DNA from 4 places in the Massilia sp. 2TAF26 genome. Region 4 is predicted to be linked to each of the others. Evidence: predicted binding sites of a transcription regulator. Region 4 holds the regulator's gene; each other region holds the start of a gene.
What was found. Region 4 encodes FNR, which switches genes on or off when oxygen is low (the NO sensors DNR and NnrR bind a similar motif). Its sites were predicted from a motif close to TTGATNNNNATCAA; they were not measured.

Region 1 (7,675 bases), on a different contig from region 4:
TCCAGGGCCTGGTTTGCCGCGGCCAGCGGGTAGACCACGACACTCGTCTTCAGTTGCCCGTCGCTGACGCGGGAAAGGAAGGCTGCGCCATCCGCGCGGGTCAGGTTCGCCACCGAGCGCACGCAACGCTCGCCCCATAGCAGGGAGTAAGGAAATCCCGGGATATCGCTCATATGGATACCGGCGCACACGACGGTGCCACCCCTGGCGGTTGACGCCAGCGCCTGCGGCACGAGCTCCCCCGCCGGCGCGAACAGGATGGCGGCGTCGAGTTCTTCGGGAGGCGCGTCATTCGCCCCTCCCGCCCATCGGGCGCCGAGCGAACGCGCGAACGCCTGGGAGCGCGCATCGCCCGGACGGGTAAAGGCCATGACTTCGCGGCCGTCCTGGATGGCAAGCTGAGCGACCAGGTGCGCCGCGGCGCCAAAGCCATACAAACCCAGCCTCCGCCCCGGACCGGCCATGGCGTAGGCGCGGTAGCCGATCAGACCGGCGCACAGCAGCGGCGCCACATGCCGGTCGTCGTAGGCATCCGGCAAGCCGAAGCAGAAGCGCTCGTCCGCCAGCGTGAAGCCGGCAAATCCGCCATCGCGGTCGTAGCCGGTGAAACGGGCCTTGGCGCACAGGTTCTCCCGCCCGCCGAGGCAATACGCACATTCGCCGCAGGCTCCGGCCAGCCAAGGTACGCCTACCCGTTGTCCGGGGCGCCAGCGCGTGGCCAGTGGGCCGCAGGCGGCCACCACCCCGGCGATCTCGTGACCGGGAACCAGCGGAAGGCGGTGCGGCGGCAGCTCGCCGTCGACCACATGCAGGTCGGTCCGGCAAACCGCGCAGGCAACGACGCGGATCAGGATATCGTAGCCATGCGGCATCGGCACCGGACGGCGTTCCTGCCGGAGCGCCTTGCCGGGAGCGTCGAGCACCATCGCCGTCATCGAGGCATCCATGCCGGTAACTCCGCTCAGGCCATGTACTGGCCACCATTGACGTCGAAGGTCGCGCCGGTGACGAAACCGGCCGCCTCGTCCGCCAGGAAGGCCACCAGGCGCGCCACGTCCCCGGGTTCGCCCAGCCGCCCGACAGGGATGCCGGCCACGATGGATTGCAGCACGTCCGGTCGAACCGCGGCCACCATCGCGGTATCGCAATATCCGGGCGCCACCGCGTTGACGGTGATGTTGCGGGAAGCATTCTCCAGCGCCAGCGAGCGGGTGAAGCCCAGGATGCCGGCTTTCGCCGCCGCGTAATTCGACTGCCCGGCCTGCCCCTTGCGCCCGTTGATCGAGCTGATGTTGACGATGCGGCCGTAGCGCCGTTCGCGCATGTCCTCGATCACCTGGCGCGTCACGTTGTACATCGACCCCAGGTTGGTGCGCAGGACATCCCACCACTGGGCCTCGCTCATCTTGTGGAACGCCGCATCCGCCGTGATGCCGGCGTTGTTGACCAGGATCTCGACCGGTCCCAGGCGTTCGCGGATCCGCGCGACACCGGCCCGGCAGGCCTCGAAGTCGGCGACATCCCAGTACTCGACCGGAATCCCGCACTCCTCTTCCATCCGCTGCGCCTCCAGCCCTTCGCCGCGGCAGGTGGCGACCACCCGGCAGCCGCGATCGCGCAACGCCAGCGCGATCGCCTTGCCGAGTCCGCGCGTGCCTCCGGTGACCAATGCAAGCCTTTCCATATGCCTTCTCCTCTGCTTATTGACGGATTGCCGCTCCAAATCTCGCCAGCGCTATCCCGAACAGAGCGGCGCCGATCGCCGCCAGCGCCAGGAAGCGTGGCCATACGACGTCGAGGCCGGCGCCCCTGAACAGGACCGCCTGGCTGAATTCGACGAAATGGGTGGTCGGGGCGAGCAGCATCAGCTGGCGCAACGCATAGGGAATGCTCTCGCGCGGCGTGGTCGCGCCCGACAGCATCTGCAGCGGCAGCAGGACCAGGACCACCAGGATGCCGAACTGCGGCATGCTGCGCGCCAGGGTCGCCAACAGGATGCCCAGCGAAGTCACCGCGAACAGGTGGAGCGCCGCCCCGGCAAGGAACAGCGTCACCGAGCCGCCGATCTGCACGTGCAGCAGGCCTTTGACGATACCCAGCAGGGCGACCAGCGCGGCCAGCAGCACCACCGCCGCCATCGACCACAGCTTGGCAAGCATGATTTCGAGCGGTCGTACCGGCATCACCAGCAGGTGCTCGACGGTCCCGTGTTCGCGCTCGCGGATCAGCGCGGCCCCGGTCAGGATGACCGACAGCATCGTGATGTTGTTGACCATTTCCGCCAGGCCACCGAACCATGAAGGCGCCAGCGCCGGATTGAAGCGGGCACGCACCGACAGCTCGACGGGAGGCGGGGATTCCAGCCGTACCCGCTGCTGGAAGACCGCGATTTCGCCGAGGGCGATCTGCTGAACGTAGCTGCTGCCGGTAAAAGCCTGGCTCATCCGTGTGGCGTCGACGTTCAGCTGCAGTTCCGCCGGCCGGCCGGCAAGCACGTCGCGCTGGAAGCCGGCCGGTATCACCAGCACGAAGGTCGCGCGTCCGCGGTCGAGCCGCGCATCGGCCTCCTCCAGCGTGATCTGCTCGGGGGGCATGAATTGCGGGGGCACGAAGGCGGCGCGCAGGCGCGCGGACAATTGGGACTGGTCTTCGTCGACGATCGCGAGGGCGGCGCGGCTCAAGGTGTCCGGCTGGGCGGTGGCGGCGATGTACACGCCGGCCGTAAAGGTGTACAGGATCAGCAGCAGCATCACCGGATCACGCGCCAGGCTCCACCATTCCTTGATGCCAAGCCACCATATCTTGCGGAACGAGACGGCGGCCATGCTAGCGCTCCTGCTTCGGCAAGGCCAGCACCGCAAGGCCAAGGATGACCGGCACCGCGATGGCCAGGGCCAGGTAATCCGGCGCCAGGCCGGCAATCCCAAGCGCCTTGCCAAATATTCCCCGGCTGATGGTCAGCATGTGCGATGCCGGATACGCCTCCCCAAGCGCACGTCCGATGCCTTCCAGCGCGACCACTGGATTGATCAGTCCAGAATACTGGATCGCGGGGATCATGGTGCCGATCATCGTGAAAAAGAGTGCTGCGATCTGGCTGCGCGTAAAGCTGGACGCGAGGAGACCGATGCCGGTCGAGCAGATGCAGTACAGGAACGCTGCCGCAGCCAGGGCCGGGAAGCTGCCTTTCAAGGGCACCCGGAAGATCGTCACCGCCATCAGGACCATCAGCAGGAAATTCACCATCGCCAGCACCACATAGGGTGCCTGCTTCCCGAGCAGGAATTCGCTGCGCCGCACCGGCGTGACATACAGGTTGACGATCGAGCCCATTTCCTTCTCGCGCACCACGGCCAGCGCGGCCTGCATCGCCGGCAGCATGAGAAGGAGCAAGGCCATGATGCCGGGCACCATCGCCGGCAGGCTGCGCACGTCGGGGTTGTAGCGGAAACGCGTTTCGATGCCGACAGCGGACGGCATACTCTCCGCGCCCGATGCCGCTGCCCGGCTGCGCAGCCATTCCTGGTGCATGCCGAGCAGATAGCCCTGCACGGTCTCGGCGCGCACCGGCATGGCGCCATCGATCCAGGCACCGATCTGCGCCGGCCGACCGCGCTCGACCGCGCGTGCAAAGCCCGGCGGAATCTCGATCGCCAGCGCCAGTTCGCCGGCGCGCATCCTGGCATCCATGTCCTCGTAGCCGGCCAGCGCGGGCCGTTCGATGAAATAGCGGGACCCGGCCAGGTTCAGCGCATAGTCGCGGCTCAGGCTGGTCCCGTCGCGGTCCAGCACCGCGAAGCGCAGGTCTTCCACGTCCAGGTTGATGCCGTAGCCGATCACGACCATGAGCAACAGCGAACCGAACATCGCCAGGCTGGCGCGCACCGGATCGCGCCGCAGTTCGAGCGCTTCGCGCCATGCATAAGCGCTTGCGCGCCGCAGCCAGCCGCCGCGCGCGGCCAGGCCGGCTTCCGGCAGCCTCGGCGGCCCCTGCACTTCGCTTGGCGCGGCTTCGCGCAGCCAGCCGGTAAACGCCTCCTCCAGGCTGGCGGCGCCGCGTTCCCGCCGCAATGCGTCCGGCGTGCCGGTGGCCAGTACCCGACCGGCATGCATCAGGGCCACGCGATCGCAGCGCTCGGCCTCGTTCATGAAATGGGTGGAAATAAAAATCGTCACGCCATCCCTGCGCGACAATGCAAACAACGCCTCCCAGAACCGGTCGCGCGCGATCGGGTCGACGCCGGAGGTGGGTTCGTCCAGGATCAACAGCTCGGGTTCATGCACCATTGCCACCGCCAGCGACAGGCGCTGGCGCAGCCCCAGCGGCAACTTGGCCGGCAGGATGTCGAGCAGGGCTTCGAGGCCGAAACGGGCGGCGAGCGCAGCGCAGCGCGCCTCCGCCAGCGCTTCGCCGAGGTCGAACAGCCGCGCATGCAGCATCAGGTTCTGCCGCACGGTCAGCTCCTGGTACAGTGAAAAGCCCTGCGACATGTAGCCGACCCGCCGGCGCGCCTCCAAGCCGTTCGTGCCCGTCTCCTCGCCGAACAGCCGCGCCGTGCCGGCGGTCGGCAACAACAGTCCTGTCAGCATTTTCATCGTCGTGGTCTTGCCGCAGCCGTTCGAGCCGATGAAACCGAAAATCTCGCCGCGCGTGATGCGGAAGCTGACATCCTTCACGGCGTCGAAATCGCCGAAGCGCCGCGACAGCCGATCGGCTTCGATGACAAGCGCGCCGCCGGACACCGGCTGGCGCGGCTGCGGACCCTGGGCACGATAGCCGGCGCGGCGCTCCGCCGGCAGCAAGGCCACGAAAGCCGCTTCGAGACTGACGCCGCCGCCTTTTTCGAGAAGCGCCGCCGGTGTGCCGCTGGCCAGTACGCGCCCGCCGTCCAGCGCTACCAGCCAGTCGCAGCGGCTCGCCTCTTCCATGTAGGCGGTTGCCACCAGCACGCTGAGGCCTGGGCGCGCCTGCCGGATGGCGCCGATCAGCTCCCAGAACTGGCTGCGCGACAACGGATCGACACCTGTGTTGGGTTCGTCCAGGATCAGCAGGTCCGGGTCGTGCACGAGCGCACAGCACAAACCCAGTTTCTGCTTCATTCCGCCCGACAGCTGGCCGGCCGGGCGCCCTAGGAAGGGCAACAGCCCGGTGCTTGCTGCCAGCAGGTCGATCCGCGCGCGCCGCTCCCTGCCGCCGATGCCGAACAGTCGCGCGAAGAATTGCAGGTTTTCCTCCACCGTCAGGCTCGGATACAGGTTGCGGCCGAGGCCCTGGGGCATGTAGGCAATCCTTGGACAGACGATGGCGCGGTAGCGGGCGTCGGCCATGTCGCCGCCAAGCACCTCCACCCTGCCCTCGGCAATGCGGCGCGCCCCGGCAACCGTTGCAAGCAGACTCGACTTGCCGACGCCATCGGGACCGATCAGGGCTGTCATCCCGCCCGCGGGCAGTTCGAGATCGACCCGGTCCAGGGCCGTCACGCGGCCATAGCGCAGGCTGAGGCCGGCAAGCCGGGCAGCCGGCGCCGGCGCCGCGTCTCTCATGGCGAGCCCCTCAGCGCCAGCGCGGCCGGCCAGGGGCGCTTGGGATCGAGACGGATCCAGGCGACGCCGGGCACGCCGGCCTTGACCTGGTCGGCATGGCGCTCCAGAAGCCGCCGGTCGACCTGGGCTTTTACCCGGAACATCAACTTCTGCCTTTCGCTGGCGGTCTCGACGGACTTGGGCGTGAATTGCGCGCTGCTCGCGACGTAGCTGACGGTGGCCGGGACCACGAAGTCCGGCGCCGCGTCCAGCACCAGGCGGACCTCGGTACCGAGCGCGACACGGCCGGCGGCCTCCTCTGGAATGAAGAAGGTCATGTAGACATCCGTCAAGTCGATCAGGTTCAGCACCTTGCCTCCCGCGCCCAGCACTTCGCCGGCCTGGGCCACGCGATACTGGACGCGGCCGGCGCGCGGCGCCAGCAGATCCTCGTCGCGCAGGTCGGCATCGATCCGCGCGGTCGTGGCGACGGCGGCTTCGATCGCGGAGCGGCCCTGCACCACCTGGGCCCGGGCAGCCGCCACGGCCGCGCCCGCCGCATCGACCTGTGCGCGCGCCGCCATCAGCGTGGCGCGCACCGCGTCGGCGCGGGCGCGGTCGTCGTCCAGCTCCTGCTGCGATGCGGCGCCGGCCTGGGCCAGAACGGTCGACCGTGCGAGTCGCCGTCGCGCGGCATCCAGTTCGCTCTCGCGCTGCGCCACCAGCGCAGCCGCTGCCGCCAGGTCGCTCCGGCGCATCGCCAGCTGCGCCTGCGCACCGGCCACGGCGTCGCGGGCCTGTTGCTCCCGCGCCAGCGACTCGCTCTTCTGCGCGTGCAGGGAGCCGGCATCCATGCGCGCCAGCAGCTGGCCTGCTTTTACCGGGTCGCCTTCGTCGACCAGGACGTCGACGACCCGGCCCGGCAATCTGGTGGCGATGTCGACTTCCACCGCCTCGATCCTGCCGTTGCCGCTGACAAATCCGGGCCCCGGGCCCTGCTGGCGCGACAGCTTCCACGCCTGGGCGCCGCCAATGGCCAGCACAAGCACGGCCGCAGCCGCGACGAGGCGCTTGACGAGCCTCTTGTTCGTCGTTGCGGGAGCGTTGCCCGGCATGTCTCGCAGCGGGCTCTCGGGAGTTCGAAGTTCCATTGGCGAGGCCGACGTTTCCTGAATACTTCGCACTATAGAAGTTGGGCGAGGCGGCCATGTATGACCTACGTCAAATTGTTCGTGATGAATGGATTTTTGATCTTCGTCATACCAGACAGTCATTTCGAAGGACTAGCATTGACCAGTCACAATCATTTGACGGAAGGAGTGCATCATGGATTTCATCAGTGAAAGCGCGCTGCAGTTTGCTGTCGCCGTGCTGCTGGCCGGCCCCGGCCTGGTGCACGCACAGGACGAGCGTCCCGCGAGCGCCGACACGACCGCGTCGGCCGACCGGCCGCTGGCCGCCGCCGAGCGTAACGTGACGCGGGCGGTGAACGTCGTCCGTCAGCTGGAGCTGGATACCCGCATGCATCCGCTGCTGGGGGCCGCCAAGGGTATCTTCATCGTGCCCGCCTATAAGCGTGCGGCGGTCGGCATCGGCGCCGAAGGCGGTACCGGTCTGCTGCTGGTGAAACGCGATGGCGGGAGCTGGTCGCAGCCTGTCTTCTACAACACCGGCAGCCTGAGCCTCGGCCTCCAGGCGGGCGTGCAAGGCGGCGCACTTGCCTTCGTGCTGAACAACCAGAAGGCCGTCGATGCCTTCCTGAAGAAGACCAGCGTCTCCCTGAGCGCCACCGCCGGCTTGACGATCATGAACTGGAACAGGATGGTCGAAGGTTCCGCGCGCGCGGGCGACGTCGTCGCTTGGGCCGACAGCAAGGGCCTGTTCGGCGATGCCGCCACCGTCGAGCTGAACGGCGTCCGCTACAGCCAGAATCTCAACAATGCCTATTACCGGCGCACCTTGTCCGCGAGCGAGATAATCGGCGGCAAGACCAGCAATCCGCAGTCCAGCCTGCTTGTCGATGCCCTGGCGTCCAGCGCGCGCTGACGGCTGCATCATCTCCCGGGAGTCCAAGATGGATATCAAGACCATACTCGTCCATGTCGACGAATCACAGGAGGCGGCCGAGCGTATTGCCTTCGCTGCCCAGCTC
Region 2 (7,675 bases), on a different contig from region 4:
GTATCGGCCTGAGGGATGATTTCATCGATTTTCCAGTGACTCCAGTGACGCCTTGCGATGCATTTTCGGGATCGTGAAGTAGAAGGTACTGCCTTCGCCCAGGATCGACTCGACCCAGACCCGCCCTCCAAGCATCTCGACGATCTTCTTCACCAGGGCCAGTCCCACGCCGGTGCTTTCGACCCGGTCGCGCGGGGCCAGGGTCTGGAACAACTGGAAGATGCGCTCGAAATGGCGGCGGTCGATGCCGGGGCCATTGTCCGCCACCTCGAAGCGCCAGCAATCGTCTTCCTCGACGCAGCTCACGGCGATCATCCCTGCGGGCTTGTCCATGTACTTGATGGCGTTCGAGATCAGGTTGTGGAAGACCTGGCGGATACGGGTTGGTTCGGTCCAGAGCGTGGGCATGCCGGCAGCCACCGTGACCACGATCGACGGCGGCGGCGCCAACAGGTCCACGACCTCGGCCACCGCCATGTTCAGGTCGACCATGCGCAGGGTGCCACCTTCCCGTCCCAGGCGCGAATACTGGAGGATGCCGTCGATCAGTCCCCCCATCCGGTGGACCCGGCTGATCAGGAGCCGCATGTGCTCGCGGCCTTCGTCATCGAAGCGGTCGGCATAGTCGGTGGCCAGCCAGTCGGCGAGCGCACCGATCGCGCGCAGGGGGGCCTTCAGGTCGTGCGATACGACATAGGCGAAATTGCCCAGTTCCTCGTTGGCGGCACGCAATTCCTGCAGGAGTGCGGCCGCCTGCCTTTCGCTGTCCTTGCGTGCGGTGATGTCGCGCACCAGTCCGGTGAACATGCGTGCGTCGCCGATCCGCATTTCGGTCACCGCGAGCTCCATCGGAAACACGGCGCCATCCTTGCGCAAGCCATGGACCTCGCGGCCGCTGCCGATGATCCGCCGTTCGCCGGTACGGATGTAATGGCGCAGGTAGCCGTCGTGGCGCTCGCGGTCCGGCGAAGGCATCAGGACCGAGACATTACGTCCGGCGAGCTCGGCTTCCTCATAGCCGAACATGCGCTCGGCGGCCGGATTGACGCGCTCGATCAGGCCGCGCTGGTCGATCGTGATGATGCCGTCCGCCGCGGTCTCGAACACCGCGCGCATGCGTGCCTCACTGTCGCGCAGGCCCTGCTCGGCGCTCGACCTGGCGCGCACGTCGTGGATGGTCGCCAGTGTCAGCGCAATGCCCTCGTCGTGAAGTGGCGAGAGGCTGACCTCGACCGGGAACTCATTGCCGGCCTGGTCGACTGCCGTGAAACGTCCGTTGCCCATGGCCCGCCCCGGACTCCCATGGCTGCGCAGGACCGCATGCCGCCTCCGCAGCTCCGCAGGAACCAGGATTTCGACCGGCTCCCCGATCAGATCTTCGAGCGGCCATCCGAACAGCGCCGCAAGCGGCGGGTTCGCCCTCACGATGACGCCGGCGGCATCGCACACCAGCATGGGATCGCGGGCCGCCGTCAGAAGCCAGTCGAGACGCGTGTCGATGTGATCGGAATTCATGGCTGCCATGTCAATACACGAACTCGGCCATCATAAAGAATATTTTGCTCAGTATCAAAGACTTTGAGCTGATTTTGGAAGCCACTGACAAAAGTTAGCCCGTTTTTGATCTCCGTCAAGTCAAAGCCTGACGCCGGCAACATCCGGTAATACAGTGGCGTTGACGGTATCCGTCCCACCATTGAACACGTCACTGAAAGGAAGCCGAAATGTACAAGACCATCATAGTGCATGTCGACGGCAGCCCCCACCAGCAAGGCCGCCTGCACGCTGCGGCCCAATTGGCGCTTGCCCACGATGCCCACCTGATTGGCAGCGCCATGACGGGGATGTCATGGGTCGATTTTGCTCTCCTGACCGGATCGATGGGGGCGCCGATGATGCAGAACAGCGACTTCCAGGGATTGCGGGACGCCGCCAGCCAGCGTCTCGAAGCGTTCGCGGAACAGGCCCGCCACCTGGGCCTTACCTCGCTCGAAACACGCCTGGTCGAGGACGATCCGCGCTTCGCACTCCTGATGCAGTCGCGCTACGCCGACCTGACGGTGCTCAGCCAGGATACCGACCAGGATCCCGTTCTCCCCGTGCGTATCCGCGGCCTGCCCGAGCACGTGACCCTGCACGGAGCGCGCCCGGTGCTGGTGGTCCCCGAAACCTGGCGCGACCAGCCCATCCCGGGAACCGCCGTGGTCGGCTGGGACGGCAGCATGCAGGCGATCCGGGCCATCGATGGCGCCATGCCGCTGCTGCAGCGAGCCGACAGCGTGAAACTGGTGCTGATCAACCCCGACGAGCTGTCCGAACTGCATGGCGAGGAACCGGGAGCCGACATGGCGCTCTACCTGGCCCGCCAGGCCGTGCAGGTCGACGTTCTCGTGGAACGCACCCGTTCCACCACCGGCGACGCCCTGATATCGATCGCCCGTACGAGCGGTGCCGGCCTGCTGGTGGCCGGTGCCTACGGACACAGCCGCTACCGCGAATGGATTCTGGGCGGCGTTACCCGCGAGCTGCTGCAGCGCTCTCCCGTTCCTTTGCTGCTCGCGCACTGACGATGGCGCCCCAGTCCCTTGCGGCACCGGCGGCGAATGCCAGGCGCGAAGCCAGCGCATGGCAGGGTGGCGGCAGGCCGCGCTACCCGGAGGCGAGCGTCGAGCATGCTTCCGCCGACCTGGTGCTGAATGCCTGGCTGGGCCGGATGACCGCCTGGATCTCCCCCGCGGCCCTGGCCGGCGCCTGGCAGGACTGGGCAAGCCACCTGCTGCTGTCGCCCGACAAGCAAGCAGAATTGCTCCTGCAGGGGTTTTCCGGCCTGCAGCGCTGGCTGCAGTACAGCACCGGTGCCATGGTCGGAGATTCGGCCAGTCCTGTACAGCCCCTGGCCCAGGACAAGCGATTCTCGGATCCTGCCTGGCGGGCATGGCCATATAACCAGATCAGCCAGTCCTTTCTGTTAACCCAGCAATGGTGGCACCGCGCCACCAGTTCGGTTCGCGGCGTGTCGCCGCATCATACGGATGTCGTGACCTTCGTTGCGCGCCAGCTGCTGGACTGTGTCGCGCCGTCCAACTTCGTCGCCACGAATCCGGTCGTGCAGCAGGCCACCGCCGCCAGTGGCGGCTGGAACCTGATCCACGGCGCCGTTCGTGCCGCCGCAGACGCCCGACGCGCCCTTGTCGGCGGCACGCCGCCGGCCGGCCCGCGTCCCGGCCGCGAGCTTGCGCTAACCCCAGGCAAGGTCGTCATGCGCAACCGCCTGATCGAGCTGCTGCGCTACGACCCGGCCACGCCGTCGGTACACGCGCTGCCGCTGCTGGTCGTGCCGGCCTGGATCATGAAGTATTACATCCTCGACCTGTCGCCGCATAACTCCCTGGTTCGCTACCTGGTCGAGCTGGGCCATACGGTCTATATGATTTCCTGGAAAAATCCCGGTCCCGAAGATCGCGATCTATCCATGGAAGACTACAGGCGCCTCGGCGTGATGGAAGCGCTCGACACCATCATCCAGCAGACCGGCGCACCGAAAGTGAATGCCTGCGGCTACTGCCTCGGCGGGACCCTGCTGGCGATCGCGGCCGCAGCAATGGCGCGCGACGGTGACGAACGGCTGGCAAGCATGACCCTGCTGGCTGCCCAGGTCGACTTCACGGAGCCTGGCGAGCTGTCGCTGTTCATCGACGACAGCGAAGTGGCCTTTCTGGAAGCCGCGATGTGGCAGCAGGGCTACCTCGACACGCGCCAGATGGCCGGCGCTTTCCAGCTTCTGCGGTCGAACGACCTGATCTGGTCGCGGCGCCTGCGCCACTATTTCCTCGATCTTCCGGACCAGAACAGCGACCTGGCCGCATGGAATGCGGATGCCACCCGCATGCCCTACCGCATGCATTCCCAGTATCTGCGCCAGCTGTTCCTGAAGAACCGCCTGGCCAGCGCCCGCTACATCGTCGATGGACGCCCGGTATCCCTCACCGACATCCACATCCCCATCTTCGCGGTCGGCACGCTCACCGACCACGTGGCGCCCTGGCACTCGGTCTACAAGATCGTTCCACTGAGCGACACCGAGGTCACCTTCCTGCTGACCACGGGCGGGCACAATGCAGGTGTCGTATCGCCGCCCGGCACTCCGGGGCGCAGCTACCAGATGGCAGCCCATGCGCAGGATGCGCCCTATGTCGACCCCGACAGATGGCAGGCGCTGAACGAATACCGGGACGGCAGCTGGTGGCCGGCATGGGAGTCCTGGCTGGCGCGCCGGGCAGGTCCGATGAGGTCGGCGCCGCCTCCCGTCCTCAGCCTCGGGGCCGCGCCCGGAAGCTATGTGCTGGCGCCTTGAACCCGTCTTGGTCAGGATGCCGACTCGCCCAAGCGCCTCAGTCTGGAACACCAGAGCGCCACCTGTTCCGGTGTGAGGGCGCCGGCGCCGCCCACCAGCGTGGTATGCACGGGGGAGATTCCCGCGAAGCGCAAGATGTTGCGCCTCATGAGACGTACGCCATGGGCGCCGTAGAACCACCGGTACAGGCTGGCCGGCATTCCCATGCTGACCACCACGCGCGCGCTGCGGCCCCGCAGCAGGCCGGCACGCAGGGGATTGCGCGCGGCCGGATCGATCGCGAAGCCGGGCCGTGCCACCTGTTCCAGGAAACCTTTAAGCATCGCCGGCATGTCGCCGAGCCACAAGGGGTAGAACAGCGCGAGGTGCTGCGCGTGCCGGATCGCTTCCTGGGCCGCGGCCACCTCGGGCATGGGTGCCTGGTGCTGCCAATCCTCTACGCTGTCGAGCAGTGGCAGGCACAGGCGTGCCGGTTCGATCCGGTCGACGGCATGGCCGGCGGCAATCGCGCCGTCGGCATAGGCATCGGCAAGCGCATGGCACAGGTGCTGGCGGCGGCAATCCGGATGTCCCTGGATGATGAGAATCGCCTTGCTCACCTCAGCCTCCCGTTCCTGATGCCAGCTGCAGATTCATCACGACCGTGCCGTCGTCTGCGGCGTGTACGTCGAAGCCGCAGCGCCGTGCGAGCCGATGCATGCGGACGTTATCGGCCAGCGCGGCCCCGCGCAACCGGACAAGGCCGCGCTCGCGGCAATAGTCGATCAGGCAATTCATCAGTAGCGTGCCCAGGCCATTTCCCTTCAGCGCCGAGCGTATCGCGATGGCGAACTCGCCTTCCACATCGTCGGGATCGATCACGACCCGCACCACGCCCAGCGTTTCGTCGCGGCCGTCTTGCGGCCGGGTGGCGATGAAGGCCATTTCACGCGCATAGTCGATCTGGGTGAAACGCGCCAGCTGGGCTGCCGGCAGCGCCCGCATCGCACCGAACATCCTGAAATGCACGTCTTCCGGACTCAGCGCCTGGAAGAATTCCTGGTGCGCCGGCGCATCTTCGGGTCGTATCGGACGCAGGGTCAGCGTTCCCAGGGGCGTTTCGACCTGCCGCTCCAGGCGGTCCGGATAAGGCAGGATCGCCAGCCTGGCCAGCGGATCCTGCCCTGGCGGCACGGGCGCGAGCCGCATGCGCGCATCCAGCGCGATCACGCCGTCGGCGCCCGCCAGCAGGGGATTGATGTCGAGCTCGGCCAGCTCCGGCAAGTCCGCGATCATCTGGCCGATCCTTACCAGCACATCGTAGAGTGCCTCCATGTCGGCCGCCGGGTAATCGCGAAAGCCCGCCAGCAGGCGCGCGATCCGGGTACGCCCGACGAGGTCCGCGGCCAGTATGCGGTTCAAGGGCGGCAGCGCGATCGCCTGGTCGCCCGTCACCTCGACCGCAACGCCGCCCTGGCCGAACAGGACGACCGGCCCGAACAGGGGATCCGTGCTGACGCCGGCGATGAGTTCATGGGCCCGCGGCCGCCTCGCCATCGCCTGTACCGTGAAGCCGTCCAGGCGCGCTTCCGGCAGGAGATGGCGTACCCGCGCGAGCATGGCCGCGGCGGCACCTTCGAGGGCTGGTCCATCGGCGAGGTCGAGCGCCACACCGCCGACATCGCTCTTGTGCGCGATGTCCGGCGAAAGAATCTTCAGCGCCACCGGATAGCCGATCCGGCCGGCCGCCCGCACTGCCTCCACCGGATCGGACACCACCTCGGTCCGCACCACCGGGATGCCATAGGCGGCGAGAATCGCCTTGGCGTCGGCTTCGCCGACCCTGGCGCTTCCCTGGGCCAGGAGCGCCTCGACGCGGCCCCGGGCAGCCCGGCGGTCCGGCGGCACCATGGTCCCGGCCGCGGGAACCTGCATCAGCAGTTGTTGGTTGCGCTGATAGGCAAGCAGCTGCAGGAAGCCGCGCACGGCTTCTTCCGGCGTATCGAACACCGGCAGGCCGGCGTCCGCACACAAGCCGCGCGCCTGCTCGACGCTGGCGCCGCCCATCCAGCAGCACAGCACCGGACGCCTGGCTGCGCGCAGCAGCGGCAACAGCGCGCGCGCGATGGCGTCGCTCGGCACGATGGCGGTCGGAGCATGAATCAGGAGCACGGCGTCGGTGCCGGGCTCTTCGAGCAGGGCTGCCAGTGCCAGCCGGTAGCGCTCCACCGGCGCGTCACCGATGACGTCGACCGGGTTGCCCCGTGACCAGGTCGGGGGCAGATCCATCGAAAGACGCTCCAGGGTTGCGGTCCCCAGCCGGGCAAGCTGCCCTCCCCCCTCGATCAGGGCATCGGTCGCCATCACGCCGGGGCCACCCCCGTTCGTCAGGATCGCCAGGCGCGGCCCTGACGGCCGGCGCGGCTGGGACAGCATCGCGGCCGCATCGAAGAGTTCCTCGGTGGTATGGACCCTCAACATGCCGGCACGGCGGATCGCGGCGTCGTAGACGAGGTCGGAACCGGCAAGCGCGCCGGTGTGGCTGAACGCCGCATGCGCCGCCTCGGCGACCCTGCCTGCTTTCACGATCACAACCGGCTTGGCGCGCGCGGCGCGGCGTGCCGCCGACATGAACTTGCGGGCCTGGCGTACGCTCTCCGCATACAGCAGGATGGCATCGGTACCGTTGTCGTCCGCCAGGTAATCCAGCAGGTCGCCGAAGTCGACGTCGCTGCCGTCGCCGAGCGACACGAAACAGGAGAACCCGATCCGGCGGGCTCGCGCCCAATCCAGCACCGCGGTTACCAGCGCACCCGACTGCGCCACGAAGGCAATCCGTCCCGGCAGCGCCGCCACCGGGGCGAAGCTGGCATTCAGCGCGCTGCCGGGGACCAGCAGGCCGACGCAGTTCGGTCCGAGCAGGCGCAGCAGATGCGGCCGGGCGGCGTCCAGCATGGCCTGGCGCAGGCTGCGGCCATCGCCACCCGTGGCATCCAGCCCGGCGCTGAGTACGACCGCGGCACGGCAACCGAGCCGGCCTAGGCTGGCGACGATTGCCGGCACCGTCGCGGCAGGGGTGCAGATGACCGCCAGTTCCGGCGCTCCCGGCAGGTCGGCGGCGTCACGAACCACCGGCAGACCCTCGAGCCGCCGGTGCCTGGGATTGACGGGCCAGATCGGGCCGGGAAAGCCTGCACTGACGAGGTTGGCCAGAACCGTAGCGCCGACGCTGCCAGGCCGGTTCGAAGCGCCTATCACCGCGATGGATTGCGGACGAAAGAAATACTCGAGGTTGCGTATGCTCATCTTGGCGTCTCGTTCCGATTCGTTCATGTTCCGCAA
Region 3 (7,675 bases), on a different contig from region 4:
TTCCGAGTTCGCGGTACATCTCGCCGAGCGAGGCGTTCTTGCCGCCGACCAGCCCGACATCCTCTATACCCAGTGTCGAAAACCATCGGATGAAATCGTTGGAGACTTCCATGGCTTGTCCTCTCGTACGGGGGCGATCGAGGCAATCCTAGCAGAGGTGGGCGGTTGTCGAACTTTATTCGTATTCCCACGTGCGCATGCCGATGTCAAGACGCGACATCGGAGCGCAATTTGACCGAGGTCAAACAAAAGCCAGTTCACCCCGCCTAGGCTGGAAATTGGCCCGGAAACGGAAATGCTGGACCGCAGGGTTCTGGACATGGGTTCGACATGAATCGATCGCTGACCGGCCGGGCATGCCGCCCGCCATCGCCGAGTACCCTGTTGCGCTCGTTCTCGTTCTGCACAGGCATCGAGAACAGTTCACCCGTCATCCGGGGCCCGGATGGCGGGCCGTGCCGTATTGACCAGATGATGGCGTCCGGTCACGACAGACGGTGGCGCGAGGACTTTCACCTCGTGCACGAACTCGGGCTGCGCTGCCTGCGCTATGGCCCGCCCTACTATCGCACGCACATCGGTCCGGGCCGGTACGACTGGTCGTTTGCCGATGACACGTTCGCCGAACTTTCCAGGCTCGACATCGCGCCGATCGCCGACCTGTGCCACTTCGGCGTTCCCGACTGGCTTGGCAATTTCCAGAACCCCGACTTCCCGTACTACTTCGCCGAGTATGCGGAAGCCTTCGCCCGCCGTTATCCCTGGGTGTGGATGTACACCCCTGTGAACGAGATGCTCGTCACGGCCGAGTATTCCGCATTGCACGGCATCTGGAACGAAGGGCTTGCCAGCGGCACGGCCTTCGTGACCGCGTTGTCGAACGTGGTGGAAGCGAATATCCGCGCGAGCGAGGCGATCAGCCGGCATTGCTCGCCGTGGTTCATCCAGAGCGAAGCGACGCGCTATTACCATCCCTACGATCCCGATGCGGCGGAGCGCGCGGATTGCCTCAACGCGCACCGCTTCCTGTCGCTCGATCTCAACTATGCGCGAATGCCTGCCGCCTGCATGGTCGACTACCTGTTCGAGCATGGCATGACACCCTCGAAGCTCGAGTATTTCATGCGGCGTGCGATCTGGCCTTCCTGCATCATGGGAACGGATTACTATGAAAGCAGCGAGTCGATCGTACTCCCCGACGGCCGCACCAGCGGATCGAATGTGTTGGGCTATTACGGCCTGACGAGGCAATACCACGACCGTTACCGGCTGCCGATCATGCTTACCGAGACCAACCAGGTCCAGTGCCTCAACGCGGTGTTCTGGCTGGAGCGCCAGTGGGCCAACGTGCTGCGCCTGCGCCAGGAAGGCTATCCGATTATCGGCTTCACCTGGTACAGCCTGACCGACCAGATGGATTGGGACATCGACCTGCGCGAGCAGCGCGGCCACGTCACCGAAAACGGCTTGTTCGACATGCAGCGCCGCATCCGCCGCGCCGGCGTCGAATATGGGCGTATCGTCCGCGACTGGAACGAAGTATTGTCGGGCGGTGTCTGGTTTGACCATACGCCGGGGCACCACTGTTCGTCATGAACAAGAGCCCGGGGCAGGAGAACGACATGAACGGTTCGGCACTGCTGACCGACCTGTACGAGCTGTACATGATGCAGGCGTATCGGGCAGAGGGAATGGATGGGATCGCCGTGTTCGATTTCATCGTCCGCAAGCTGCCGGCCGGCCGCAACTTCCTCGTCTTCGCCGGACTCGACGACGTGCTCGCCTATCTCGAAGGGCTCTCCTTCAGCCAGGAAGAGCTGGGCTGGCTGCGCGGCACCGGCAGGTTTTCCGAGAGCTTCCTGCGTTACCTGGCCGGCTTGCGGTTTACGGGCAAGGTCGACGCCATGCCCGAGGGGACGGTATTCTTTGCCGGAGAGCCGGTGCTGCGCGTGACCGCGCCGATCGCCCAGGCCCAGATGATCGAGAGCAGGGTCATCAACCTGCTCCAGTTCTCGATCCTGGTCGCCTCCAAGGCCGTACGCTGTGTGCTGGCGGCCCAGGGACTGGAACTGGTGGACTTCGGCATGCGGCGGGCACACGGTGCCGAGGCGGCCATGCTCGCCGCCCGCTGCAGCTTCCTGGCGGGCTTCGATGCGACGGCGACGGTTCTGGCCGGGCAGCGTTACGGCATTCCCGTCGCCGGCACGATGGCCCACGCCTACGTGCAGGCGCACGGTTCGGAGGAGCAGGCGTTCGCCGCATTCGTTCACGGTTGCAGGGACGGCAGCACCTTGCTGGTCGACACCTACGACGTCCCGCGCGCACTCGAGCACGCGATGGCGCTGGTTCGGCGCCTGCACGATGGCGGAACCGGCCATGTCGCGGCCGTTCGTATCGACAGCGGCGACCTCGCCGAACAGGCCCGGCTCGCGCGCCGGATGCTCGACGAGGGCGGCTGCGGCGACGTCAAGATTGCCGTCAGCGGGGACCTCGACGAATACCGCATCGCCGCGCTCGTGGAACAGGGGGCGCCGATCGACAGTTTCGGAGTCGGAACCCGCATGGCCACCTCGGCCGATGCGCCTTTCCTGGACTGCGCCTACAAGCTGGCGGAATACGATGGACAAGGACGCCGCAAGCGCTCGCCCGGCAAGGAGACTTACCCGGGATGCAAGCAGGTGTTCCGCCGCCTGGACGATGCCGGTATCGTCGTGGAAGACACGGTAGGGCTCGAGACCGAATACGTGCGCGGGCGCCCCTTGTTGCAGCCGGTGATGCTGAAGGGGCGGCGTTGTTGTCCGGATTGCACACTGGCCCACATGCGGCAGGAACTGCGCAGCCAGCTGGCCAGCCTGCCCGCCGGCTTGACGGCGCTCGCGGAAGCCGCGCCGCCGCCGGTACGGATTTCTCGCGGCCTGGCCCAGCTCACCACCGTGGTGGATTTTCAGTTCGGGTAAGCCTCAGCCGATGCCGAAACGCCGGATCAGCCATGCCTTGACCGTTTGCGTGACGACGGCATAGGCGGCCAGGATCCCTGCGAGGCCCCACCAGTAGGCAGGGGGCGGCGGCGCGAATCCGAGGGTGTGCGCCAGGGGCGACCATGGCAGCCACAGTCCGGCGCCGCATACCAGCAGGCTGGAAACCATCAATGGCGCCGATGGACGGTTGGCGAACGTCGGCAGTCCGCTGGTGCGGATCACGTAGACGATCAGGGTCTGCGACAGCAGCGACTCCAGGAACCAGCCGGTCTGGAAGCGTGCCGGATCCTGCGCCGCGCCCAGGCCGAGCCAGAGCAGGGCGAAGGTCGCGTAGTCGAACAAAGAGCTGATCGGTCCGAAGCACAGCACGTAGCGGCGCAGGCTGTCGACCTCCCAGCGCCGGGGCCGGGCAAGGTAGTCGGGGTCGACGCGGTCGGTCGTCAATGCGGTCTGCGAGCAGTCGTACAGCAGGTTGTTCAGCAGGACCTGGACCGGGGCCATCGGCAGGAAGGGAAGCAGTACACTGGCGCCAAGGACGCTGAACATGTTCCCGAAGTTCGAACTGGCGCTCATGCGGACATATTTGACGATGTTGCCGAACACCGCGCGCCCGACGGTGACGCCCTCGGCCACCGCGACCAGGCTTTTCTGCATCAGGATCAGATCGGCGGATTCCTTGGCGATGTCGGCGCCGGTATCCACCGAGATGCCGACGTCCGCCGCCTTCAGGGCGGGGCCGTCGTTGACGCCATCGCCAAGAAAGCCGACGACCCTGCCGGCCCACTGCAGGCTGTGGATCACGCGGGTTTTCTGCTCCGGACTGAGTTTGGCGAACACACTGGCCAGCATTGCCCGCCGTCCCAGTTCGGCGTCGTCCAGGCGATCGATCTGCGCACCGTCCATGACAATATCGTGGCCGATGCCGACCATCCCGCACACGTGGCTGCAGACCGCAAGATTGTCTCCACTCAATACCTTGATTGCGACGCCGCTGCGCGCCAGCGCCTGGATCGCCTCGGCCGCGGAGTCCTTCGGGGGATCGAAGAATGCAATATAGCCAAGCAGGACCAGGTCGCGCTCCAGTACCGGGTCGGTCAGTCGTTCGTCGCCCGCGCCCAGCACCCGGTAGGCGATCGCGATGACCCGCAGTCCGTCCGCATTCAGCCCCTGTACCACGGTGCCCAGCTGGTCCGCATGGCCGGCGCCGAAGGGCATCCTTTCGCCGCCGCGCTCGGCACTGGTACAGACGTTCATGATTTCTTCCACGGCCCCCTTGCAGATCAGGATGCGCCGGCCGTCCGGCCGGACCAGCACCACGGACATGCGCCGCCGCCTGAAATCGAAGGGAACTTCGCCGATCTTGCGCCAGTCCCGATCGGCGTTCAGGCGGGCATGGACATCGGCATATTGCAGGACTGCCTTGTCCAGCAAGTTTTTCAGCCCGGTCTGGTAAAAACTGTTCAGATAGGCGTAGTCGACCACGATGGCCGATTCCTTGCCGTCAATGTCCACATGCCTTTCGAGCACCACGCGGTCCTGGGTGAGCGTGCCGGTCTTGTCGGTGCAAAGCACATCGATCGCGCCAAGGGACTGGACGGCGCCGAGGCGCTTGACGATCACTTCGCGCTTCGCCAGCTGCAGCGCTCCGCGCGCCAGGTTGACGGTGACGATCATCGGCAGCATTTCGGGCGCCAGTCCGACGGCGACCGCGGTCGCGAACAGCAGGGCCTCCTGCCAGTTCCCCTTGCTCGCCCAGTTCAGGACAAGAACGAGAGGGGCCATGACCAGCATGATCCGCAGCAGCAGCGCGACCACCCGGTCGATCCCGCGGTCGAAGCTGGTGCGTTCTCGTGCGCTGGCCAGCGCCGCCGCGACCTGGCCGAAACTGGTGGCAGTCCCCGTGGCGATGACGAGTGCGCGCGCGCTGCCGCTGGTGACATGGGTTCCCATGAAGCCGATGTTGGCGAAACTGGCGCCGGTTCCGTCGACTGGGACGGGGCCGTCGCATTTCTCCACCGGCAGCGATTCGCCGGTCAGCGAGGACTGGTCGACGAACAGGTCGACCGTCTCGATGAAGCGCACTTCAGCGGGTACCGGATCGCCGGCCGCCAGTTGCACGACGTCGCCCGGCACCAGCTCTTCGAGCGGATGTTCGGCCGCCGGGGCGCCCGGCCTGAGGACGAGGACGGTGGTCCGTACCAGGGCGCGCAGGCGTTCCACCGCACGGTCGGAGCGGTACTCCTGGACGAACCCGAGCAGCGAGGACAGCAGGACAATGACGGCGATGACCGCGGCGCTGATTCCCTGGCCGGTAGCGAGGTCAAGCCCGGCAAGACCCAGGAGCAGCAGGGACAGCGGCCGGAAGAACTGGCCAAGGAGGGCCCGGGCCGGATGGCGCCGCCGCTTGTCCATAACGCTGTTCGGTCCATGGCGGGCCAGCCGGGCGCGGGCTTCGGTGGCGGATAGTCCGTCAGCGCCGGTGTGTAGAAAGCGCAGGGCGGCGCCGGCATCCAGCTTGGCGACGGCAGCCAGTTCCTCACTGGCGAGTGACGCCCTCGGCGGCGGCATTCTCAATGTGCGAACAGTACCGGGATAGCGGCATCGGCCAGGACGGTCCGGCTGGCGCCGCCCATGCACAGTTCCCGGAACCTGCCGTGGCCATAGCAACCCATGACGAGCATGCCGCAGCCGGCTTCCCTGGCCAGTGCCAGCAGGTCGTGCCCGGTATCGTTCCAGGCGTCGCGAACCAGCATGTGCGGCGTCACATGGTGCCGCGCCAGGAAATGCTTCAGGTCCGATTGCTCCGCCCGGAACTCGTCTTCGGCCGGATCGCGGCCGGCAAGCGACACCAGGACCACACCGGTCGAATGGCGTAGCAATGGCAGGGACGCGCTCAGCGCGAACGACGCCTCCTTGCCGCCGTCCCAGGCCACCAGCACTTTCTGGCTGTGCCAGGGAAGCGGGTCGCTGCGCGGCACCACGATCACGGGCCGCGCGCAACTCAGGATGAGGTATTCCGGCAGCCGTTCCGCCATGTCCGGCATCGATTCCGACGGATCGTCCTGGCTGACGATGACCAGGTCGGCAAAGCGCGCCATGCGTGCAAGGCCGTCGTCGGCCTGGTCGCACACGAAACGCTTTTCGTGGCGGACTCCCATCTCGCCGGCGATCTGTTCGAACGCCGCCAGCGCCCGTGCGGCATTATCTGCCAGTGGCTTGAAATAGCTGGCGCTGAGCGTGCCTGGCCTGGAGTCATATCCGTGCGGGAAAACACTGCGCGACACGCCGAACATTGCCGCACCGACCAGGTGGGCGCCGATGGCGTGGGCGAGGGCGGCGGCATAGCGTATGCGTGCCGGCGCATGCACCGATTCGTCGACATGAACGAGGATGGTCTTGAGCATGGCGGTACGCTCCATGGCGGTAGCAGCGGGGGCGGATGGACAGGGGGGCCTTTTGCTCGCAGTATCCGCATCCGTCATGGCCGATGTTTGACTCAAGTCAAATTCTCTAATGTGCTTGAGATAGTCCCTTGCTAATATGGCGGGGAGCGTCAAACAGCCGTCGCATATATCATGTTCCCCAAGAATTCCAGTGCTGCCGCGGACATCCAGCGCAGGCTCGATCGCCTGCTCGATCATTTGCCCGCCGGCGTGGTCGTGCACGCTTCCGACGGCCGTATTCTCTCGGTCAACCGCCTGGCGCGCGAATTCCTCGAACGCGGGGAAACGGAACTCGTCGGCAGCCCGGCGGACGCATCGACCTGGAGCTTCGTGGGCGTGGACAAGCAGGCCATGCCACAGTCGGCGTATCCGGTGAACGTGGTCTTGCGGACCCGCGCCAAGGTCCGGAACCTGATCGTCGGGGTGCCCGCCAACCTGCCCGAACCCGTACGCTGGCTGATCTGTAATGCCTATCCGGAATTCGACGAGAAGCAAAACCTGCAGCAAGTCGTCGTCTGCTTCACCGATTGCACGCCGCTGAAGCGTGCCAAGCAGCAGCTGGAAAAGTCGGAAGAGCGGCTCCGGCTGGTACTGCGGGGCTCGACCGACGCATCCTGGGACTGGGACCTTGCGGCGGGCGACATCTATTACTCCGATCGCTGGTGGGAGATGCTGGGCTACGCGCCCGGGGCATTACCGGCCGATCCGGAACTCTGGCTGCGGCTCGTGCACCCTGAGGACGAAGCCAGGCTGCGGGCATTTGTCGGCACGCTGTTTGCCGACCGGCGCGAAGTCTACGGCGTCGAGTTTCGCTTGCGCCACCGGGACGGCCATTATGTGCCGGTGCTGTCGCGAGGCTTCGTCCTGCGCGATCCGGTGGGCAGGCCTCTCCGTATCGCAGGCACCAATACCGACCTGACCGAACGCAAGGAAGCCGAGCGCCGTATCCATGAGCTGAGCAACTTCGACCAGCTGACCAGCCTGCCCAACCGTAGCTACCTGATCGGAGAAATGCGGAAGATCCTTGCACGTTCGAGCCGTTCGGGCCAGGTGGGCGCCATATTTTCCCTCGATCTGGACAACTTCCGGCTGATTAACGACAGTCTGGGAATCGAAGCCGGCGACAGCCTGTTGCGGCAGGTGGCGGACCGGCTGCGTGACATCCTGCCGCCGAGCGCGCAAGTCGCGCGTGCCGGCGCGGACGAATTCGTGATCGTGATGGAGGGGCTGGGGCGAACCGCCAGGCAGGCCGTT
Region 4 (7,675 bases):
CGGTTCATCACGCGATTCCCAATAGTGGGCGGATATGCTGAGTATATCCATTCGCGCTTGAGGTGGCGCGCCCGGCAGTGAAGCGAATCCGGCTTATGCAGCCTGGCTCGGCACCGCCCGGGATTACGTGTACTGCATCGACGACGCTGGTAGATCCTGGCGCCGATCTGCACGAATATGGTTTCCCCTCGGGTGGGTCATTTCGGCACCGGTTTGCCAACCGTCGTGGTGAGCGATCGAATATCACCCAAGGCGCCGCACCAGTTCCGCCAGGCGGCGGCCACACGGTCCGCATCCACGTTGCTCAGGTAGTCCTGCCTTCGCAGGCCGGCGCCGCCATGGACATGGCGGGCCGCAACTTCGACCAGTTCACGGCGGAACAGCGCGCCGCCGTGGTCGCCGCCCACCCGCGCGGACAGGATTTCGGCCACCGGGTGCTGAAGCGGCGCCCGGACACCACCTTCGCTAGCTTCAATGACGATTTCCTCGCCTTCAAGGGTCCCGGATTCCAGCGCGGGAACATGTGCGGCATCCTTCCCGGCTCGCGCTGGGAAGGATGAGGCGGCCGCCCGGCTCAGGCTTGGCCGACCACCACCTGACTGATCTGGACGACCGGCGTCTGGTTGGTGTAATTCGGAATGTCGCCCATGATTTCCTTCGTATGCGGGCCGAAGCCGGCCTGGAAGGCATCGACCGAGTCGCAGAACAGGTGACCCATGGCGATGTAGGGCGCGTTCGACGCCGGCGCACCGCCGGCCATTCCCCTGTCGATCGTGTAGTACATTAAAGCATCGCCCATCAGTTCCTTCACCATGGGCATGTGCCGCTCCCGGTAGTAGTCGTCGTCGAAACGGGCGTCCGGGCCGTTGGGATACATCACGCTCACCTTGATCATCTCTGTCTCCTCGTCGTAATTGCTTCAGTTCGATTTCGATGCCGGAATTTCGTAAAAACAGAGTTTGTCGCCACGATTCGCCATTTCTACGCCGACCTGGTCCAGGGCTTTACGCGCAGCCTCGTTGTCCTTCGGGCAGGTGATGATGAACGAGTCCATTCCGTGTCGCGACGCCAGCTCGCCCAAGGCCTTGATGGCGTCTTTGCTGTGACCTCTGTTCCGGTACGCTTCATCCACGTATCCCCCGGCGTTGCCGATCTCTCCCACCGCTTCCGGCGCGCCCGGTGCAAAGTGATACTGGCCGACAAGAGCTCCGTCGTCGTCGACGAGATTGAAGACATAGAGTGGAAGCTTGCGTATCGGATCGAATCGAAACCCATCCAGATCGAGCCGGGTTCGGCCTTCGCGCAAGCTGCCAATGTCCTCAAGAAGCCCATGGCGGGATGGCGCGCCCGAGAGTTCTTCAACTAAGTTACTTGTCGTCATGTCGACCTCCGTTTTGTGCTTGGCCTACGTCAGACGACCAGCATGTACCCACTGGATCTTATTGTCGAGGGGAGTGCCTGAAATACAACTGCCTGGCCCTGGGCCCGCAAGGCGAACAAATGGTCGTGCAAGTCGTCGACGGCAACGTCGTCGCGCCGGAAGCCGCACCGGCCGATCAAAAGCCGGAAGCAATCCAACAGGCTAGTTGATCACGCCATCGGACTGCACTGCTCGGTCCCGGCCGCCATCGCCTTCAGCCGCGCCGGTTCGAGCAGGGTCACTTCGCGCTTGTCGACCTGCAGCAGGCCAAGCTTCTTGAAGCGCGACAGCAGGCGGCTGATGCTCTCGATGGTCAGCCCCAGGTAGTTGCCGATGTCCTCGCGCGACATGCGCAGCTGGAAGCTGTTGGCCGCATAGCCGCGCGCGGCGTAGCGGGCCGACAGGTTCACCAGGAAGACGGCGAAGCGCTGCTCGGCGCGCATATTGCCGAGCAGGAGCATGACGTTCTGCTCGCGCGTGATTTCCTGGCTCATGATGCGGTGGAAGTGGCGCAGCAGGGCAGGCACCTGGCCAAACAGGTCTTCCAGGTTGGTGAAGGGGATCTCGCAGACTTCGCTGTCTTCCAGCGCGACGGCGTCGCAGTGGTGGCGGTCGGCGCTGATCGCATCCATGCCCAGCAGTTCGCCGGCCATCTGGAAACCGGTGATCTGCGCCTCGCCGGCCGCATTCACCTGGTAGGTCTTGAAGTGGCCGAAGCGCACCGCGTAGAGGTTGCGGAAGGGCTCGCCCATCTTGTACAGGGCTTCGTCGCGCTCGAGACGGCGGCGGCGGCCGATGATCTTGTCGAGGCGGTCGATGTCCGCGTCTTCCAGGCCCATCGGCAGGCACAGCTGGTGCATGCTGCAGGCCGAGCAGCTGGCCTTGAGCGCGGGAACGTTCAGCGGCTTGTCGTCGCTCTGGAAAGAGATGGCCTGGATCATCGGATAAAGGATGCGAATGGATGTCAATACCCCGGATTATACGGCCCCATGCCGAGCTTGCGTTCGCAAAGCCGGGGCTGCCTCGACGCCTGATCATACTCCGTGGCATTTTGAACGCGGCCAGGCATCGCTACTGCGCCAATCGTGCGCGGCTCAGCACGTGCTAGATTCTACACACGACAATAGCGGAGGGGACTCATGTTCGGATTGGCGGCATTGGACCTGGCGCGCCTGCAGTTCGCGTTCACGATGTCGTTCCACATCCTGTTTCCGGCCATCACCATCGGCCTGGCCAGCTACCTGGCCGTGCTCGAGCTGTGCTGGCTGAAGACCAGGCGCCAGGTCTTCGTCGATCTCTATCACTTCTGGCTGAAGATCTTCGCCGTCAACTTCGGCATGGGCGTGGTCTCCGGCATCGTGATGGCCTACCAGTTCGGTACCAACTGGAGCTATTTTTCCGAATATGCCGGCGCCATCACCGGGCCGCTGCTGGCCTACGAGGTGCTCACCGCCTTCTTCCTGGAGGCCGGCTTCCTCGGCGTGATGCTGTTCGGCTGGACCCGGGTCGGGCCCGGGCTGCACTTCCTCGCCACCTGCATGGTCGCGCTCGGCACCTTGATTTCCGCCACCTGGATCCTCGGCTCGAACAGCTGGATGCAGACGCCGCAGGGCTACGACATCGTCAACGGCCGCATGGTGCCGGTCGACTGGTTCAAGATCGTCTTCAATCCCTCCTTCCCCTACCGGCTGGTGCACATGTCGATCGCGGCCTTCCTGTCGACCGCGCTGTTCGTCGGCAGCTCGGCGGCCTGGCATCTGCTCAAGGGACGGGGGAGCGAGGCGGTGCGCACCATGCTGTCGATGGCGATGTGGATGGTGCTGATCGTGGCGCCGATCCAGGCCGTGGTCGGCGACATGCACGGCCTGAACACTCTCAAGCACCAGCCGGCCAAGATCGCCGCCCTCGAGGGGCATTGGGAAAACGAGGGCGACAAGCCCCTGCCACTTTTGCTGTTCGGCATACCCAGCATGGAGGACGAGGAAACCAAGTTCGCCATCGGCATCCCGCGCGTGGGCAGCTGGATCCTGACCCATACCTGGGGCGGCCAGATCAAGGGTTTGAAGGAATTTCCGCGCGACCAGCGGCCGAATTCCCTGATCCTGTTCTGGAGTTTTCGCGTGATGGTGGGCCTGGGCCTGCTGATGATCGCGCTGGGCGCCTGGGGCGTGTGGCTACGCTTCAGGAAGCGCCTGTTCGACAGCCGCGGCTTCCTGCGCATGGCCATGTGGATGGGGCCGGCGGGTCTGGTAGCGGTGCTGGCCGGCTGGATCACCACCGAGGTCGGGCGCCAGCCCTGGATCGTCTATGGCGTGCTGCGCACCGCCGACGGCGCCTCGAAGATCGACGCCGGGCCGGTGGCGCTGAGCCTGGCGCTGTTCGTGGTTTCCTACTTTTTTGTGTTCGGGGTCGGCATCGCCTATGTGCTGAGGCTGGTGCGCAAGGGGCCGCAAGCCTTCGATACCACGCGCATCCCGCAAGGCGGGCCGGGCAGGGGACGCACGCCGGCGCGGCCGCTGTCGGTGCCGGAGGCCGATGCCTCCGCCAACCAAGACAATATGACGTGAACATGGACATGGACATCGACATCACCGCGGTCTGGGCCGGCATCATCTTCTTCTCCGTGTTCATGTACGTGATCCTGGACGGCTTCGACCTCGGCATCGGCATGCTCTACCCCTTCGTCCCGGCCAGGCGCGACCGCGACGCGATGATGAATTCGGTGGCGCCGATCTGGGACGGCAACGAAACCTGGCTGGTGCTGGGTGGCGAAGGGCTGCTGGCCGCCTTCCCGGTGGCCTACGCCGTGATCCTGCCGGGCCTCTACCTGCCGCTGATCTTCATGCTGCTGGGCCTGATCTTCCGCGGCGTCGCCTTCGAATTCCGCTTCAAGGCCAATGACCGCGAACGGCCGATCTGGGACCTGGCCTTCACCGGCGGCTCGATGGCGGCGGCCTTTTTCCAGGGCGTGGCGCTGGGCGCCTTCCTGTCCGGGATTCCGGTGTCGGGACGCAGCTATGCCGGCGGGCCGCTCGACTGGTTCGCGCCGTTTCCGCTGGCGGCCGGCTTTGGCGTGATGATCGCGTATACGGTGCTGGGGGCGACCTGGCTGGTGATGAAGACCGAGGGCGAACTGCAGCGCCGCATGGTCGCCCTGGCGCGGCCCTTTGCCCTGCTGCTGCTGGCGGCGGTGGTGGTGGTCAGCATCTGGACCCCGCTGTCCCAGCACCAGGTGGCCGCGCGCTGGTTCAGCTTCCCGAACCTGCTGATCCTGTCGCCGGTGCCGCTGCTGGTGGCCGGGTCGGCGTTCTGGCTGCTGTGGTCGCTCAAGCGCGATCCGCACCGCCAGCCCTTCATCGCCGCGCTGGCGCTGACCCTGCTCGGCTATATCGGCATGGCAATCAGCATCTGGCCGCACATCGTGCCGCCCGCGATCACGATCTGGGAAGCGGCCGCGCCGCCGGCCACCCAGAGCTTCGCGCTGATCGGCACCCTGATCGTGCTGCCCCTGATCCTGGCTTATACGGGGTGGTCGTATTACGTGTTCCGAGGCAAGGTGGTCGACACGGAGGGTTATCACTGATGAATACGCTCTGGATGCGCAGGCTGGGCTGGATGCTCGGCCTCTGGCTGCTCGGTGTTGCGGCGCTGGGCGCTGTCGCCTGGCTGTTGCGGGTACTGATGCACGCGGCCGGCATGAAATAGAAAAGGCGAAGAAGTTCAACCGTGCGCGCCCTTTGGGTTCCCCGGGACTACACTTTCAGTGCAGATTTGTTAACGGGAGAACCGCTCAGTGCCGCAGGAAGCCACGTCTTTTCAAACGATCTCGATGCCCGTGTCCGACGAAGACCAGGCCAGGGCCGATTTTTATGCCCTGATCGCCCGCCTGATGCTGGCACCGCCCGACGATGTCCTGCTGGCTGCCCTGGCGGCGGCCGACCCGATCGCCGCCGACGGCGAGGACGAGGCAGGGCGCGCGCTCGAAGACGCGTGGCTGAAGCTGACCCAGGCCGCCAGCGTGGTCGATGCCAGCGCGGTGTCCGAGGAATTCGCGAACCTCTTCATCAGCACCGGCACCCCGCTCCTGAATCCCTATGGCTCCTTCTACCTGACGGGCCACATGAACGACTTTCCGCTGGCCGGGCTGCGCCAGGACCTGGCGCGCCTGCGCATCGCGCGCGCGCGGGGCGTCGGCGAGTTCGAAGACCACCTGGGCGCCCTGTGCGAAACCATGCGGGTCCTGATCACCGGCGCACCGGGCATCGCGCGCCAGCCGCTGCTGGAGCAGAAGCAGCTGTTCGTCACCCACATCCAGCCCTGGTACGCGGCCTGCGTGGCCGCCATCGCGGGCGCGGAACCCGCCAATTTCTACCGGGTGGTCGCCGCCTTCGCCGGCGCCTTCCTGGCGGTCGAAGCCCATGCCTTCAGGGTGTGGGAGCCGGCCGACGCAACCCTTGCCGCATGAGGATCGCCATGGCAGATAACGACAAAGTTCCGGACCCCGCCCGCCGCAGCCTGCTGAAGGCCGCGCCGCTGGGCGCCCTTGCCGTGGTGGCCGCCCGCGCCGGCGCCGCCGAGGCCGCGCCACCCGCGCCGGCCCCGGAGCCGCCGGCCAAACCCAAGGGCTATCACGAGACCGAACACATCCGCCGTTACTACCAGACGGCCGCTTACTGGTAAGGAGTTGCCATGACCCTGGTGAAGACATCGCGCGACAGCGGGCTGAAACGCCGCAAATTCCTGGTCGGTGCCGGCGTGACGGCCGGCGCCGCGGCGGTCGCGCGTCACCTGCCGCTGAACGTCATCGAACCGGCCAGCGCGGCCGATCCGGTCAATGCGGCCGAGACCAAGACCGAGATCAAGCACACCGTCTGCAGCCACTGCTCGGTCGGCTGCTCGGTGGAGGCGGTGGTCAGCAACGGGGTCTGGGTGCGCCAGGAAGCGGCCTTCGACTCGCCCATCAACATGGGTGCCCACTGTGCCAAGGGCGCCTCGGTGCGCGAGCACGGCTTCGGCGAGCACCGCCTGCGCTATCCGATGAAGCTGGTCAATGGCAAGTACGAGCGCATCTCCTGGGACCAGGCCATCAACGAGATCGGCGACAAGCTGCTCGAGCTGCGCCAGAAATCCGGTCCCGACGCGCTGATGGTCATCGGCAGCTCGAAGCACAACAACGAGCAGTCCTACCTGCTGCGCAAATGGGTCTCCTTCTGGGGCAGCAACAACTGCGACCACCAGGCGCGCATCTGCCACTCGACCACGGTGGCGGGCGTGGCCCAGACCTTCGGCTACGGCGCGATGACGAACTCCTTCAACGACCTGCACTACAGCAAGGCCGTGATGTTCATCGGTTCGAATCCGGCCGAGGCCCACCCGATCTCGATGCTGCACTTCCTGCACGCGAAGGAGCTGGGCGCCAAGATGATCGTGGTCGATCCGCGCTTCACGCGCACGGCGCGCTTCGCCCACCACTACGTACGGGTCCGTCCGGGCACCGACATCCCGCTGGTGTGGGGCATCCTGTGGCACATCTTCGAGAACGGCTGGGAAGACAAGGAATACATCGCCGCCCGCACCAACGGCATGGATGATGTCCGCAAGGAAGTCGCCAAATGGACCCCGGACAAGGTGACCGACGTCACCGGCGTGCCGGAGGCCTCGGTGCGCATGGCGGCCGAGATGCTGGCCAAGAACCGCCCGTCCTCGGTGGTCTGGTGCATGGGCATCACCCAGCACCACGTCGGCACCGCCAACGTGCGCGCCCTGTGCATCCTGCAGCTGGCGCTCGGCAATATCGGCACCCCGGGCGGCGGCGCCAACATCTACCGCGGCCACGACAACGTGCAGGGCGCCACCGACGTCGGCCCGAACGGCGATTCGCTGCCGGGCTATTACGGCATCGCCGAGGGCGCCTGGAAGCACTTCGCCGCCGTCTGGGGCGTCGACTACGAGTGGATCAAGTCGCGTTTCGGCTCCAAGGAGCTGATGGAAAAGCCGGGCATCACGGTGTCGCGCTGGTTCGACGCGGTGAACGAGCAGAACCAGTACGTCGACCAGCCGAGCAACCTGCGCGCCGTGTTCTACTGGGGCCACGCGCCGAACAGCCAGACCCGCCTGCCGGACATGAAGGCGGCAATGCAGAAGCTCGACATGCTGGTCGTGATCGACCCCTATCCGAGCATGACGGCCTCGATGCACGGGCGCGAGAACGGCGTCTACCTGCTGCCGGCGGCCTCGCAATTCGAGTGCCAGGGC

Region 1: the regulator FNR is predicted to act here: its motif matches at 6,735-6,748, upstream of AB4Z32_RS09300 (lipid-binding SYLF domain-containing protein).
Region 2: the regulator FNR is predicted to act here: its motif matches at 1,621-1,634, upstream of AB4Z32_RS09360 (universal stress protein).
Region 3: the regulator FNR is predicted to act here: its motif matches at 6,470-6,483, upstream of AB4Z32_RS09285 (universal stress protein).

The regions. Positions count from the first base shown of each region.
Region 1 is NZ_JBFRFV010000007.1:33,183-40,857, reverse strand. Features, by position in the region: gene AB4Z32_RS09325 (zinc-dependent alcohol dehydrogenase family protein) at 1-935, opposite strand, end outside; gene phbB (acetoacetyl-CoA reductase) at 962-1,684, opposite strand; gene AB4Z32_RS09315 (ABC transporter permease) at 1,701-2,825, opposite strand; gene rbbA (ribosome-associated ATPase/putative transporter RbbA) at 2,827-5,544, opposite strand; gene AB4Z32_RS09305 (HlyD family secretion protein) at 5,541-6,638, opposite strand; gene AB4Z32_RS09300 (lipid-binding SYLF domain-containing protein) at 6,850-7,569, shown strand; gene AB4Z32_RS09295 (universal stress protein) at 7,598-7,675, shown strand, end outside.
Region 2 is NZ_JBFRFV010000007.1:43,507-51,181, reverse strand. Features, by position in the region: gene AB4Z32_RS09370 (response regulator) at 1-25, opposite strand, end outside; gene AB4Z32_RS09365 (sensor histidine kinase) at 22-1,515, opposite strand; gene AB4Z32_RS09360 (universal stress protein) at 1,725-2,567, shown strand; gene AB4Z32_RS09355 (PHA/PHB synthase family protein) at 2,570-4,354, shown strand; gene AB4Z32_RS09350 (NAD(P)H-dependent oxidoreductase) at 4,366-4,953, opposite strand; gene AB4Z32_RS09345 (bifunctional acetate--CoA ligase family protein/GNAT family N-acetyltransferase) at 4,955-7,666, opposite strand.
Region 3 is NZ_JBFRFV010000007.1:23,723-31,397, forward strand. Features, by position in the region: gene ppsA (phosphoenolpyruvate synthase) at 1-112, opposite strand, end outside; gene AB4Z32_RS09270 (family 1 glycosylhydrolase) at 331-1,596, shown strand; gene AB4Z32_RS09275 (nicotinate phosphoribosyltransferase) at 1,623-2,957, shown strand; gene mgtA (magnesium-translocating P-type ATPase) at 2,961-5,546, opposite strand; gene AB4Z32_RS09285 (universal stress protein) at 5,549-6,382, opposite strand; gene AB4Z32_RS09290 (EAL domain-containing protein) at 6,554-7,675, shown strand, end outside.
Region 4 is NZ_JBFRFV010000002.1:108,998-116,672, forward strand. Features, by position in the region: gene AB4Z32_RS02585 (hypothetical protein) at 1-8, opposite strand, end outside; gene AB4Z32_RS02590 (hypothetical protein) at 339-560, shown strand; gene AB4Z32_RS02595 (EthD family reductase) at 575-895, opposite strand; gene AB4Z32_RS02600 (GNAT family N-acetyltransferase) at 920-1,381, opposite strand; gene fnr (fumarate/nitrate reduction transcriptional regulator Fnr) at 1,591-2,361, opposite strand; gene AB4Z32_RS02610 (cytochrome ubiquinol oxidase subunit I) at 2,560-3,987, shown strand; gene cydB (cytochrome d ubiquinol oxidase subunit II) at 3,996-5,003, shown strand; gene AB4Z32_RS02620 (DUF2474 family protein) at 5,003-5,125, shown strand; gene AB4Z32_RS02625 (TorD/DmsD family molecular chaperone) at 5,250-5,885, shown strand; gene AB4Z32_RS02630 (formate dehydrogenase) at 5,894-6,100, shown strand; gene AB4Z32_RS02635 (formate dehydrogenase subunit alpha) at 6,110-7,675, shown strand, end outside.